DNA from 3 places in the Actinomadura sp. 3N508 genome. Region 3 is predicted to be linked to each of the others. Evidence: riboswitches for the same ligand, from Rfam matches in the RefSeq annotation. Region 3 holds a riboswitch; each other region holds the start of a gene.
The links. A riboswitch is a leader RNA that binds a small molecule or an ion and turns the genes downstream of it on or off. The one in region 3 is predicted to bind cyclic di-AMP.

Region 1: linked by a shared signal. The riboswitch ahead of ACH34S_RS26060 (glycoside hydrolase family 25 protein) and the one ahead of ACH34S_RS38720 (NlpC/P60 family protein) in region 3 are both predicted to bind cyclic di-AMP.
Region 2: linked by a shared signal. The riboswitch ahead of ACH34S_RS14865 (CHAP domain-containing protein) and the one ahead of ACH34S_RS38720 (NlpC/P60 family protein) in region 3 are both predicted to bind cyclic di-AMP.

What each region holds. Positions count from the first base shown of each region.
Region 1 covers NZ_JBIRAX010000007.1:374,009-378,534, forward strand. Annotated here, with positions in the region: gene lhgO (L-2-hydroxyglutarate oxidase) at 1-747, opposite strand, end outside; gene ACH34S_RS26055 (hypothetical protein) at 917-1,390, shown strand; gene ACH34S_RS26060 (glycoside hydrolase family 25 protein) at 1,495-2,241, opposite strand; cyclic di-AMP (ydaO/yuaA leader) riboswitch at 2,304-2,445, opposite strand; gene ACH34S_RS26065 (response regulator) at 2,559-3,188, opposite strand; gene ACH34S_RS26070 (sensor histidine kinase) at 3,191-4,336, opposite strand; gene ACH34S_RS26075 (hypothetical protein) at 4,439-4,526, shown strand, end outside.
Region 2 covers NZ_JBIRAX010000003.1:764,278-768,803, reverse strand. Annotated here, with positions in the region: gene ACH34S_RS14875 (M48 family metallopeptidase) at 1-923, opposite strand, end outside; gene ACH34S_RS14870 (hypothetical protein) at 920-2,215, opposite strand; gene ACH34S_RS14865 (CHAP domain-containing protein) at 2,258-3,079, opposite strand; cyclic di-AMP (ydaO/yuaA leader) riboswitch at 3,089-3,260, opposite strand; cyclic di-AMP (ydaO/yuaA leader) riboswitch at 3,389-3,590, opposite strand; gene ACH34S_RS14860 (NlpC/P60 family protein) at 4,088-4,526, opposite strand, start outside.
Region 3 covers NZ_JBIRAX010000017.1:13,276-17,801, forward strand. Annotated here, with positions in the region: gene ACH34S_RS38710 (RDD family protein) at 1-491, opposite strand, end outside; gene ACH34S_RS38715 (amino-acid N-acetyltransferase) at 496-1,017, opposite strand; cyclic di-AMP (ydaO/yuaA leader) riboswitch at 1,311-1,494, shown strand; gene ACH34S_RS38720 (NlpC/P60 family protein) at 1,591-2,535, shown strand; gene ACH34S_RS38725 (LuxR C-terminal-related transcriptional regulator) at 3,393-3,623, opposite strand; gene ACH34S_RS38730 (LacI family DNA-binding transcriptional regulator) at 4,054-4,526, shown strand, end outside.

The DNA of each region.
Region 1 (4,526 bases), on a different contig from region 3:
CGGGTCGGGGACGGGATAGATGAGGCCGCGGACCAGATGCGCCTTCTCCGGGACGACGGTCATGTACTCGCCCCGGAACGGGATGATCCGCGGCCCGGGGACATCGCCGGCGAGGCCGGAGACGACGTCGGAGTGGACGCCCGCGCAGACGATCAGGTGGTCCACCCGCACGGTCTGCTCGGCGGACGCGACCTCCAGCCCGGCACCGGCGGGCCTGATCGCGGTGACGGGAAAGGAGAACCGGATCTCGCCGCCCGCGCCCGTGATGTCGCCGGCGAACGACTCCGCGATGCGCGTGTAGTCGGTGATCGCGGTGTGCGGGGAGTGCAGCGCCGCCAGGCCCGCCGCGTGCGGTTCGATCTCGCGGATGCCCGCCGCGTCCAGGCGCCGCATGCCGGGGACGGCGTTCACGCCGGCGCGGGCTTCGAGGTCGTCCAGGCGGGCGAGGTCCGCCTCGTCGACGGCGACGACGAGCTTGCCGCACTCGTCGTAGGGGAGCCGCCGCTCCGCGCAGTACTCGCGCAGCATGGCCTTGCCGCGCGTGCACAGTTCCGCTTTGAGGCTGCCGGGCCTGTAGTAGATGCCCGCGTGGACGACCCCGGAGTTGTGGCCGGTCTGGTGAACGGCGACGCGGTCCTCTTTCTCCAGCACGACCACGCGCGTCCCCGGGCGGCGCGCGGCGATCTCCCGGCCGAGCGCCAGCCCGATGATGCCCGCCCCGACGATGCCGGTGATCTCGTCAGCCATACGTCCATCCTGACGTGCGGCCTCCGGCCACCGGACGCGGTGGGTGCCGTCCCGCCAGACGGGGATGCGTGTCCCGGCGGGCAGCCGCGGCGGGATTCCGGGTGCGTAAACGACGGCGGTCGAGATGCCAAGGGACGCGTCGGGCGCCGGAACAGGGTTGGATCCTAGGGTGATCACCGGATACGACACCGTGCTCGTCTGCGCGCAATCCCCGTCCCGCGCCGTGCGACGCTTCCTGGACCGGCTGCACCGGGACCGGCCGGACCTGCGCGTCGCGGTCGAGCCGGGGGACGACCCGTCCTTCCGCCCCTGGGGCGCGGGCCGCGAGATCCCCACCGGCCGGGCCGAAGTGCTCGTCGCCGAGGACGAGGAGATGATCCAGAGGTGGGACGAGGACGGCTACCACCTGTCCCCCACCGGCACCGGCCCATTGATGATCAGCTTCGAGCCCTGCCGGGTACCACGGCTCAGGGCCCGGGTCCTGGAGAATCCGTACGGCGACAACGGCCTGGGATTCGCCCCCCACGAGGTCACGCTCGTCGGCACGGACCTCTTCCTGGTCACGATCGTCACCCCGGACGCCGACAGCGCCTACTCGACATCGGTCATCGACCGCCTGGCCGAATGCCTGACGGGGCTCTAGCCGGGGGAATGGTTGACACGGCTCTTTGGGCCGTGACGCCCTGCCGGAAATGGCGATGCGGGCGGCGGCGGTTCTTCGCCACCGCCCGCATCGGGCCTCAGAGGTCAGGCGGCCTTGTAGCCGAGCTGGCGGAGCTGGTCGGCGGACAGGCGGGACACGTTGTGGTCGTGGTCGGTGGCCGCGTACTGGTGGATGGTCCACTGCTTCCACGGCGAAGGCGCGCTGACCTTGCCGGGAGACCGTCCATAGTGCGCGACCCACAGCGGGTATTCGCCGAGGCCCTTGCCGTGCTCCTCCGCGAAGGAACGGGAACTGTAGAACATCGGCTTGACGCCGGTCTTCTGCTCGACGCGTTCCAGCCAGCGTTTGGCCCAGTCGTTCACCTCGCGCGTCGAGCGGCCGTCCGTGGTCTCCAGGTCGAGGATGAGCAGGTCGCCCTTCGCCAGCCCGGCGGACGTCACCACCCGGAGATAGTGATCGGCCTCCCGGACGGGATCGTTCTGCGGACGCCCGTAATGGTAGGCACCCCTGACCAGGCTGTTCTGCTTGATCTGGGTCCAGTTGCGGGTGAAGGTCGTGTCCTTGTGCGCGGTGCCCTCGGTGGCCTTAGCGATACCGAAACCGGGCTTCTGCCGGCTCCAGTCGAATCCCTTGTCGTGGTGCGAGACGTCCACCCCATAAGGGCGGGCGCCGGCCGCGGGCGGCGCCTCTGCCTTCGCCTCGGGCGGGGCCGCCTTCTCGATGACGGGTGCGGCGGCGGTCCCCGCCGTGGTGCCGGTCTCGGGCGCGTCCGCGGTCCCTGCGGTGACGGCCAGGGGAGTGATCACCCCGGCGGCGAGCACCGAACCCATCAGCAGCATTCTGCGGCGGCCGCGCGTTCTCATCGTTTTCTGGATGCCCGTTCGCACCGGCGTCCACCTCTCCTTTTCCGCCTGCCGGGTTAGCTGACGGGTTCGGGCCAGGAGACGGCCCTACCGCTGGCGGACCAGCGGATTCACCCCTAACGAACCTGGGTCCCCGGCTTCCCTTTTTCGGGAATTCGGCGTCCGGCCGGATTTCGGCCGGTGCAGCGGACACTAAGCACGGGAAATGGGTGGCGGCAAACGAGAACGGCGAAATCAACCGATGGGTTGATACGGGCATCGACCCATCGGTTGGCGGGCCCGGGTCAGCCGGGGAGGCGGATGAGGCGCCGCTCGACGGCCACGGTGACGGCGGCCGTGCGGGTGTCGACGCCGAGCTTGGCGAAGATGTGCACCAGGTGCGTCTTGACGGTGGCCTCGCTGATGAACAGGCGGCGCGCGATCCGCTGGTTGGACAGGCCCTCGGCCAGCAGTTCGAGGATCTCGATCTCGCGGGGGCTGAGGGACGGGGCGGGCTCGCGCATCCGGTCCATCAGCCGGGACGCGATCCCCGGCGACAGCGCCGTCTCGCCGCGCGCGGCCGTGCGGATGCCGCGGAACAGCTCGTCCGGCGGGCCCGCCTTGAGCAGGTAGCCCGCCGCGCCGACCGCGATCGCGCGGGAGATGTCGGCGTCGGAGTCGTAGGTGGTGAGGACGAGGACACGCGGCGGGTCCGGCAGCGCGAGGATGCGGCGGGTCGCCTCGACGCCGTCGATGCCCGCGCCGAGCTGCAGGTCCATCAGGACGAGGTCGGTCGGGACGGCCCCGGCCAGCCGGACCGCCTCCTCGCCGTCCGCCGCCTCCGCGACCACCTCTAGGTCCGGCTCGCCGCCGAGCAGGGCGCGCAGCCCGGCCCGGACGACGGGATGGTCGTCCACGATCGTCACCCGGACCACGGTCACTCCCCGTGCTCCCGTTCACGGGGGACCGTGGCGGCGATGACCGTCCCGGCGCCCGGGGCGCTCTCGACCGCGAGGGAGCCGCCGACCTCGGCGAGCCGGTCCCGCATGGCGCGGAGCCCGTACCCGCGTCCCCTGGCGGACGCGGCCGCCCCGGGGTCGAACCCGGTGCCGTCGTCGGCGACGTCCAGGGACACGGCGTCGTCGAGAAAGGTCAGCGTGATCATGATCGTGGCCGCGTCCGCGTGCTCGCGCGCGTTGGCGACGGCGCCCTGCGCGACGCGGAGCAGCACGGCCTGCACCTCGACGTCCACCGGGTACTCGTCCCCCTCCGTCCGGAACCGTACCCGCGGGCCCGCCTCCGGCCCGGCCCCGGCCAGCTCGCCGAGCGCCGCGAGCAGGGACCCGGACGCCAGCGCGGGCGGGGCCAGCGCCCAGACGAAATGGCGCGCCTCGTCAAGGTTCGCGGCGGCGGCGTCGGCGGCCTGCCGCAGATGGCGGCGGGCGTCCGCCGGCGAGGTGTCCCACTGCCGGTCGGCCGCCTGGAGCAGGATCTCCATGCTGGCCAGGCCCTGCGCGAGCGTGTCGTGGATCTCGCGGGACAGCCGTTCGCGCTCCTCCAGGACGCCCGCCGCGCGCTGCGTGTCGGCCAGCTCGCCGCGGGTGCGGACGAGCTCGCCGACGAGCCGCTGCAGCTCCAGGAAGATGACGGCGGCCATCGCGGCGACCGCGATCGGGGCGAGCACCAGGCTCGGGTCCACGCGGTCCGCGAGGTAGAGGCCCGCGAAGATCACCGCACCGGTGATCACCACGACGGCGGCGATGGCGGCGCGCGGCGACAGCAGCCGCAGCGCGGCGAAGAACAGCGGGACCGCGCACCAGGCGAAGCTCGGGGCGGCGCCGACCAGCGCCAGCCAGCACGCGACCACGGCGCCCAGCCAGGCGAGGCGCCCGTGGCGGCCGAGCGCGTCCCAGAAGGCGACGCCGAGCGCGTAACCGGCGCCGAGCACCCCCGTGAGCGTGAGCACCAGCGGCGTGGCGCCGTCCAGCCCGTGCCCGGCCACGAACCGGGACGCGGACGCGGCCAGCAGCAGGAAGAACCCGGCGTGCATCGCCAGCCGGATCCGGCCTTCGGTCCTGGTCACGTCCCCTGTCTCCCCGTCCCGCATCGGCGCAAGCCTCGCCCGCCCCGGCGGGCCGCGCATCAGCCGATCGATTGATCCGGCCGCGCCGCCTACGTGCGGGAAGTGCTGCGGACGACGTCCATCAAGGTCGACCACGTGAACGACCTCGGCTGGACCGCGCTGCTGGAGGCGATCATCCTCGGCGACGGCG
Region 2 (4,526 bases), on a different contig from region 3:
ATGCCGAGCGCGCCCACGAGCGTCCCGTACAGGACGTCGTCGCGCTTGGCGTGGCCGAGCTCGTGCGCGACGATCGACTTGACCCGGGCGGGCGGCGACCTCAGCAGCGTGTCGTACAGGACAATGCGGCGCGTCGACCCGAACCCGGAGACGTAGGCGTTCAGCGACGTCGTCCGGCGGGACGCGTCGGCGACGAGCACGTCCTCGACGGGCACGCCGTCCCGCTCGGCCATCGCCAGCAGCTCGGTGCGCAGCGGCCCCTGCCGCAGCGAGTGGAACTTGTTGAACACCGGCTCGACGGCGATCGGGTAGATGAACGACACCAGGACGACGAGGAGGAAGCCGCCCGTGGCGGCGCCCGTCCACCAGTAGCGCGGGAAGCGACGCACGACCGCGTACAGGAGCAGCAGCGCGATCGTGTAGATGACCCAGGTGACGGCGAGGGACTTGAGCTGGTCCGTGAGCCACGCGGGCCAGGACTGCGTCGACAGCCCGTACCGGCGCAGCACCGACTCGCTCCAGATGTCGAACGGCAGCCCGGCGGCGCGCAGCAGCGCCGTCAGCGCCAGGGTCGCGAGGACGATCCGGAGGAATCGGCGGCGGGTGCGGGCGGTGACCCAGCCGATGAACCGCGCGCCGAGCGGCGTGAAGCCCAGCGCGAAGATCAGGAGCAGGCCGGCGAGGAGGCCCGTGTAGGCGGGCGGGGTGAGGGCCGAGTCGAACGCCCTGGACCGGGCGATCTCGGACGGGGAGAAGTCGAGCGCCGGATCGCGTTCCACGCGCCCGCCGGGCACGGTGCCGGGCAGCGGGTTCCAGGGCGTCGTCAGGGCGAGGACGGCCGCGACGGCGGCGAACAGCACCCCGGCGGCGACGGCGGCGGCGATCCGCGGCGTCCGCATTCCGCCGGCCGTTCGCTCCCTCACGTGAGCTCCTTCTTCAGGTAGTCGCGCCATCGGGCGGTGAAGCCCGCCCGGGTGAGACCCAGCACCTCCCGCAGCGCGGTGGCCTCCGGGACGCGCCCGGCGGTCCGGTAGAGCCGCACGAGCGTCGCCTCACCGTACCGGTCGGCGATCATCCGGCAGGCGAGCCAGGCCTCCTGGTAGGCCTGGCTGAGGCGCGCCGAGCCGCCGGCGAACGCGCCCGAGGCGGGCAGCGCGGACGGGATCCGCCCCGCCGCCACCTCGCGGCGCAGCTCGCCCGCCGCGGCCCGGACCCCGATCTTCGACCCGCGATAGGCGACATAGTCGGCGAAGCCCTCGACGAGCCACCCCGGCGTCCTGCGGTCGCGGGCGGCGCCGGTCGCGACGTGCGTCAGCTCGTGGGTGAGGACGACGTCGCGCCCGACGTCGTTCAGTCGGCCGAAGGTGCCGGGGGAGACGATGACGCGGTCGCCGCCCGGACCCCGGCCCCCGCCGGCGGGCGGGACGATGGTCGCGAGCGCGGCGATCTCGTCGAGGCGCTGCCCGGGACCGGCGAGCGCGGACGCGAGGGCGGCGCCGGCGGGCACGAGCGCGACGGCCCGCCGCGCCCATCCCGTGCCCGCGACGTCGCTGACGACCGGCACTGCCTCGTCCAGGCGTCTCGCGATCTCGCCGAGGCCGGTGGCGTCCCCGATGACGAGGCTCGCGCGGCCCCCGACGACCGACAGGGGGCCGCCGGCCCAGATCTCGGCGTCGTCGTGGAAACCGTGGGACGAGCCGTCGCCGACGATCGTCCAGGTGCCGGAGCGCTGGGCCAGGGCCAGGTACCCGGTGCGGACCACGTCGCCTCGGTCGAAACCGCGCAGCCTGTAGCGCACATTGACGCGGACGACCGTGGCGCCGCTCTCCGCGTCCGCGGCCTGGACGGTCACGACCTGTTCGCGCCAACCGTGCAGGGGGAGCTTGCGGAGGTTGTCGTAGAGGCGGGACTGGGCGGCCTGGAACGCGGCGGGCGCGGAGCCTACCGTCGCGAGGAAGGCCGTCCGGTCACCGGACTTCACGGCCCGCGCGCGGTTGCCGAGGACGGCCGCCGCGTCACCGGCCTCGTACCGGCCCATTGCTCTGGTCTCGTGGCTCGGGGGCGTCTCTTCGCGGCCGGAGCGAGTGGCGAGGAGGCCCGTGACGCCGCCGAGAAGCACCCCGGCCCCGCCCACGCCGAGGGCCAATGCCCTGCGCCGCGTGACGGGGCCGCCGGGGCCGCCGGGGGCGTCGTCCGCGCCGGAGCCGTCTTCCATGCGCGCGATCCTATGCAGGGCGCGGGGGCGGCGAGCCGGGCGTCACGACTTGTAGTCGGGGTATCCGTAGCCGACGATGTCGCTGCTCGAGCGCTGCTTGATCCGGACCGCGTTGCCGGTGTTGCCCTCGACGGCCTCGATCGTGTCGTCGTCGACCTTCTTGATCACCATGCCGACGTGCCGGATGGCGCCGCTGGACTTGCGGCCGTCCCACGCGAAGAAGACGATCGCGCCGGGCCTGGGCTCGGTGCCCCAGCGGCCGTTGGCCTGGAACCAGCGGGCGTGGGCGACGGTCCAGGCGTCGCTGCCGATCTGGTCGGTGAAGCCGATCTGCTCGCCGATCCAGGAGATGAACATGTCGCACCAGTTCGCGTCGCCGTAGCCGCCGAGGGAGCCGCCGTCGCGTGCGAGCGTCTCCTGCGCGCGGGACGTACCCATGTACCACTTCTGGAACTTGGTCTCGCCGCCGCCGTTCTCCGCGATCCCCACCTGCGACCTGGCGAGCCTGATGGCCTCCGCGGCGGTGGGCCGCGATTTCGCGGCCGCCTTTCCGGCCGGCTTCGCCGGTGCACCGCCGCCCTTGGCGGTCGCGTTCTTCCTGGTGCTGTTCCTGCGGTTCGGCTCGTCCTTCTTGTGGTCCTTGGACGCGGTCACGCGCGCGTCCTTCCCGGTGGCCGCCATCTCGGAGGACGTGTTCGTGGCGGGCAGCGGCCCGAACGGCAATACCGACGCGTGCGCGGTGGCCGCGGCGGTGCCGAGGACGGCGGCGCCGACGACGACGCCGCCGGTCGCCCGCCATGTGATGGTCCGGGTGCTGGGCTTGCGGTGCCTGCCCGGGGTCTTCTTGCGGTTGATGCCTGGCACGGGGGGATCTCCTCGACTTCCATGCCGCCTACCGGGTTAGCTGACGGGTTCGGGCGTGGAAGCCGCCCTACGGCCCGCACGCGGGCAGGCCGATTCACCCCGAAAGGACACAGGTGGGTCCCCGGCTCCGCGTCCCGCCGCGCATGCGCAGGGCGGTCCGCGGACTCGGCGATGGCGGCCCGGGGGCGGGCGCGCCGGTCGGATGGGGATACTCCGGCGGGCGGATCGCCCGCGCGAAGCGCACAGGGATGAGGTGGGCGTGGTCGCACGAGGGCGACCACGCCCAGGTAACGCTGCGGGTTTCACTCCTTCGTCTCTTCCGGACGCCTACCGGGTTAGCTGACGGGTTCGGGCGAGGAAGTGGCCCTACGGCGGGCTCTCACCGGATCGTTCCGGGAGGGCGCACCGATTCACCCCGGGCGCCGGGAATTGCCGTCCAGGGACGGTCCCTGGACTCCGGCGGTTATGGGTCCCCGGTTCCGCGCGTCGGCGGATTCGGCGCTGCCGCTGCGATCCTGGGGGCGATATGGGGCCCGTGCGCGGGACCTGTCTCCCGCGTGCGAAAGAGCGGCGCCTGATGTTGTGTGCGGACGGCGGCCCGTCACCGGGACCGTCCGGCGCCTGACCCTCGGGGCCGCCGCGGCAGCGCTCTCAGCGCCATGCACGCTGCGGGCGTGCGCACGTCGGCTGGGGTCGGGCGAGGTCTGCGTGAGACCGTCGCGGCACCGTCGCGGTGCCGCGGGCGACGCGTGGAGCGCGCCGCCGGGAGGGGAGAGGCGCGTGGCTCGCGCCGCCCGTCACGCGGCGGAGGAATGCGCCGCGCGGGCCGCGGCACCTGGTGGGCGTCGCGGGGGCCACGGCGTCTGGAGGGCGCCGCGAGTGGTGACAAGGTACCAAAGCCCCAACAGAAGGCAAACCCCCACAAAATCAACAACGGACCAGGTCAAAGCCTGGTCCGTTGGTGAAGACGGTCCGTCCGGCCGCGCGAGCGGCGGGCGGAGCGGGACGTCAGGGACGCCCGGCGCCGTAGTAGTTGCTCAGGTAGTAGCCCGAGGTGATGCTCACTTCCTGGACGTTCTTGCCCGTGCTCGGGGCGTGGACCATCTTCCCGTTGCCCGCGTAGATGCCGACATGGCCGAGACCGCTGAAGAACACCAGGTCGCCGGGCTGCAGGTCGCTCTTGTCCACCCGCCTGGTGGCGGCGTACTGGGAGTTGGTGGTGCGGGTGATGCTGACGCCCGCCGCCCCCCATGCCTTCATGGTCAGGCCGGAGCAGTCGTAGGTGCCGGGGCCCTCGGCGCCGTACTGGTACGGCTTGCCGATCTGGGCGTAGGCGAACTGGAGCGCCGCGCGTGCCGAGCCGCTGGCGGGGCCGTTGTAGCTGCGACCGCCGCCACCGCCGCCGGAGGACGTGCCGCCGCCGAGCCGCCTGACCAGCGCCTCCTGC
Region 3 (4,526 bases):
TGGACCGCCTCGTAGAGAAGCGGCAGGACCGACAGGACACAGAAGAGGGTAAAGATGATGGGCCAGTTCCACACACCCCCCTCGTCCTCGGTCTTGCTGCCGGCTTTGCCCAAGCCGAACGCACCGACCGTGATCGGCAGGACGAGCGCGAACCCGAAGACCGCAACAAGCCCGTTGTCGATAAGCCGCGCGGCTGCACGGCGGAGTATCGGCGCCAGTGCCGGCTCGCCGCCTCCGTACTCGTCATAGGACGCGTCGTACTGCTCGTTGTACGGCTCGTCGTACGCCGGTTGCTGCCCCCACTGCTGCTGTTGTGGCGGCTGCTGCTGCCATTGCTGCTGAGTGGGCCTCTGCTGCGGTGGCCTTTGGGGCTGCTGCTGCGGCTGCTGCGGTTGCTGCCTAGGAGGACCTTGGTACGGAGGTGGCGGGCCGTAGGAGCCCTGCCCCTGCTGCGGTGGGTACCGCCGCCCGCGGTCCTGGGAATCGCTCATCGGGTCAGTCCTCCAGGCGAAGCAACATCCGGGTGTTGCCCAACGTATTGGGCTTGACCCGATCGAGGTTCAAGAACTCTGCAACGCCTTCGTCGTAGGAGCGGAGAAGCTCCTCGTACACCTCTGGCGCTACCGGAGTCCCCAGGATCTGCTGGAAGCCATGGCGCGCGAAGAACTCCATCTCGAAGGTAAGGCAGAAGACCCGCCGCACGCCGAGTTCCCTAGCGGTCTCCAGCAGACGGGTGACAATTCGGTGGCCGATGCCGCGCCCGCCGTACTCCTTGTCCACGGCGACTGAGCGGACCTCCGCGAGGTCCTCCCACATCACGTGCAGCGCGCCGCAGGCGACGACCCGTCCCGGTGTCCCGTGCTGCATGTCCTCGGCGACCCAGAACTCCTGGACGTCCTCGTACAGCTTCACCGTGGACTTCTTCAGCATGCGTCGACCCGACCCGGCGTACAGATCGACCAGCCTTCGGATCTCCTGAACGTCGGCGGTACGCGCTCGCCGGATCACGACCTCCACAAACAGGCGAGATTATCGAACGTTGCGCCTTTACCGACTGCCGGTGGGTCTCTGCATGCGGCGACACCAAGGCCAAGTGACTAGATATAAGCGACTAGGCATTGCCGACCGGCGCCTAAAAAGTGAGCAAGAACACACGGAGGTGACGGGGGCGCAGCGGACGGACCGGCGTGGACGTGCGTCACCACCTGCGATTTCACAGGTTCTGGTTGGCATCCAATGCGGCTTCCGTTAGTGTCCTGCGCTGACGTCGGCCTACCGCAGGACGGAGGCCGCACCGCCGAGTCCGCGGGTCGCAACCAGCGCCCCGAGGAGCCGGGGACCCACTTCCGGAGCGTTCGGGGATCGCCCCCAAGGCGCACACCGCGAGGGGTGAATCCGTAGCCCGTGTGGAACCGATCCACACGCGCGCCTGCGGACGGGCTGCTCCAGCCCCAACCCGTCAGCTAACTCGGTAGGCGGACGAGGAGAGGAGAATTCGTGGAGCCATCGCGCCCTGCTTCCTTTTCACGATCTGCTCGTTCGAGCTCCCGGCGACCGTCGCCGGGCCGGACGACGACCGCCCGGCTCCGTGTGCGGGCGATCACCGTGGCCGGTGTCCTCGCCGCCGCCGTCACGGTCGCACCACTCACGACCGGGGTGGCGCACGCCGACCCTGAGCCGTCCACCAAGGAACTCAGAGCGAAGGCCCTCAAACTCGCCGACCAGCTGGAGCAGCTCACCGAGCAGTACAACGGGCTGAAGGTCAAACTCGCCCAGTCGCAGCGTGCCGCCAAGGTCGCCACAGAGAACGCCCAGCGGCAGGAGAAGACTCTCGAGAGCATCCGCCAGAAGGTCGGTGAACTGGCCGCCACCAGCTACATGCAGGGCGGTTCCGACCCGACGGTTTCGTTCGTCGCCTCCCAGGACCCGCAGTCCGTCCTCGACCAGGCCGCCACGCTCAACTACTTCGCCAAGCGGGACAGCAGCAAAGTCCTCGGTCTGATGCAGGCCATGCAGGCCGCGCAGCGCGCCCGCAAGTCCGCGGACGAGCGCGCCAAGCAGGTACAGGCGCTGCGCACACAACTCGACTCGCAGCGCAAGAAGGTCACCGCCACCTACGAGAAGGTCCGCGGGACCCTCGTCAAGAGGGACCCCACCCAGCTCGCCAAGCTCCCCGTCGTCGGCACCGGTAAGGGCGCGCAGGCACTGCGCTACGCGATGAGCAAAATCGGTGTCCCATACGTCTGGGGCGCCGCAGGGCCGAACTCCTTCGACTGCTCAGGCCTGACGATGTGGGCCTACAAGCAGGTCGGCATCAACCTGCCGCACTACACCGGCGCCCAGTGGAACGCCGGCACCCACGTGTCCCGCAGCGAGCTCCAGCCGGGCGACCTGGTGTTCTTCTACTCGGACCTGCACCACATGGGGATCTACGTCGGCGGCGGCAAGATGCTCCACGCGCCCCAGACCGGCGACGTCGTGAAGATCGCGTCCATGTCCGGACGCCCCTACGCCGGCGCCGTCCGAGTCGCCTGACGGGCGGTCGGGGTCACCTGGCTCCAGCGCCTGCCGACGCGACTCGAGGCATCCGGCGATCACGTCCCAGGAACGGCGATCACGGGACAATCGCCCTCGAACGCGACAGCACTCGAACACCACGCACATCATCTCGCCATGCGGGCAGGATCGGCCCCCATCCACCACCGCACAAGGCCGTCCCGGCGCGGCACGCATTACCCGACTGTTCTGAGTACGTGCATGGGCGTCCTCCAGGTTCGGCATGGACGGCATCAACCTCGTCCAACCGCAATTCCCGCACGCACGGCGTAATGGCGGCCGTCAAGGCGGCTCTCCTGAGTTCCCCGCCCGGACGGCCCCACGACGCTCGGTGGATACCCCTGAGCGCTCGCGTACGGGCCGTGTGACAGTTGTCACGGCGGTCACTGGGGGCGACTGGGGGACGCTCGCTCGGAGGGGCGAACGGCCGCCTGAGGCCGCCTGAGTGCGCGGAGCGCCAGGGGCGCGGAGGCACCTAGGTCGAAGGCAGATGCGCGAGCGCGGAAGCGGGGGAGCGTCCGGCGGCAGAGTCCCCGCGACCTCGTGAGCTGGCGCGGGGTGCGGCGGGGCGGGGCGCGTGTGCGTGTGCCTCGTGAGGGCGACCTCGGCCGGATGTGGACGGGTGCCGAAAAAATTGAGAGCGCGCTTAATCCAGAGCGCGCTCAAGGGGATCTACGGCGTGGTTTGAACACCGTCCGCGGCGACGCCTCCTGCAGGGACCTACCTGTCAGGACGCGGGCGCCGCCGCTGCGGGGTCGGACGGGGGGTTCTGAAGATTCGCCGCCTGGGTTCTTGTGACGCTCGCCGTCCCCGGGCGAGCGTCCTGGGGGTCGCTGCTAGATGAGCTGCCTTCGGGCCGCCCACACCACGGCCTCGATAGGGGTGTTGACCTCCAGCCGGTCGCAGATGGTCCGCAACCGGCGTCGCAAGGTTCGTGCGCTCAACTCCAGCTTGCGTGCCGCCACATCGGCGGTGACACCGCTGGCGATCTGGGCGAGCAACCGGATCTCCTCCTCGCTCAGCCCGAAATCGTCGGTGCCACGACGTGCGAGTGTGGCCTGTTCCACTCCGTCCTCCCTCGTCCGTGGTGATGACCGCGGGGATGCAGCCGTCCGCTGCACAGGCACGGGTTGGCCTCGATCTGTACGCGCGTTGGGTTGCCGGGTCCGGAGCCCCTCCGGACTTAGATCATCGGGTTCCTGTTCTGTCTCACGCGCTTGGCCGGAGGTGGCCGTTGGGCCGATTGCTGGGTCGCACGGGGGAACTCCGGGTGACGATTCACTCGTTGGCAATCCGAGGGAGACGGGATGAGATCGCCAGTCATCCGTGCCCGTCCCTTCTCGTTGGACTCGCCCGATCTTGTCTTGGTCGAAGATCGTGAATCGTTTCAAGCTACGCTTCGGCTCGGAACGCTAGGCGGCCGGATCCGGCCCGTCAAGCGCTGGTTCAGTGCAATGTGCGTGCCGATGGTCGCGGTCTGTGACCGCGCATTCGCGGATGCACTTTGCAAAACTCCACTACCTGGGGAAACAAGCCTGGGACGGGACGAGGAGCGAGTTGCCACAGACCAGTATTCGTGAGGTCGCGAGGCGTGCTGGAGTCTCAGTTGGGACCGTTTCGAATGTCCTAAACCGGCCAGACCTCGTGGCCGAAGCTACCCGTGACCGTGTTCGCGCGGCGATCGAAGAGCTCGGATTCGTCCGGAACGAGTCCGCTCGCCGGCTCCGCAGGCGCCCCGAACGCACCGCCGGCGAGTTCGGCGACGAGCCGCGCCGCGCCTTCGGCGTCGTCGTCGAGGACCTCACCAACCCCTACGCGACCGACGTCGCCAAGGGGGCCGAGGCCGCGCTCAACGCACTCGGCCATGACGCGCTCTGGCTCTCCAGCGACCACTCCGCCGCCAAGGAACGGCGATCGGTGGAACTCCTGGAGGAGCAGAACGCCGCCGGGATCCTGATCATCCCGGTCGG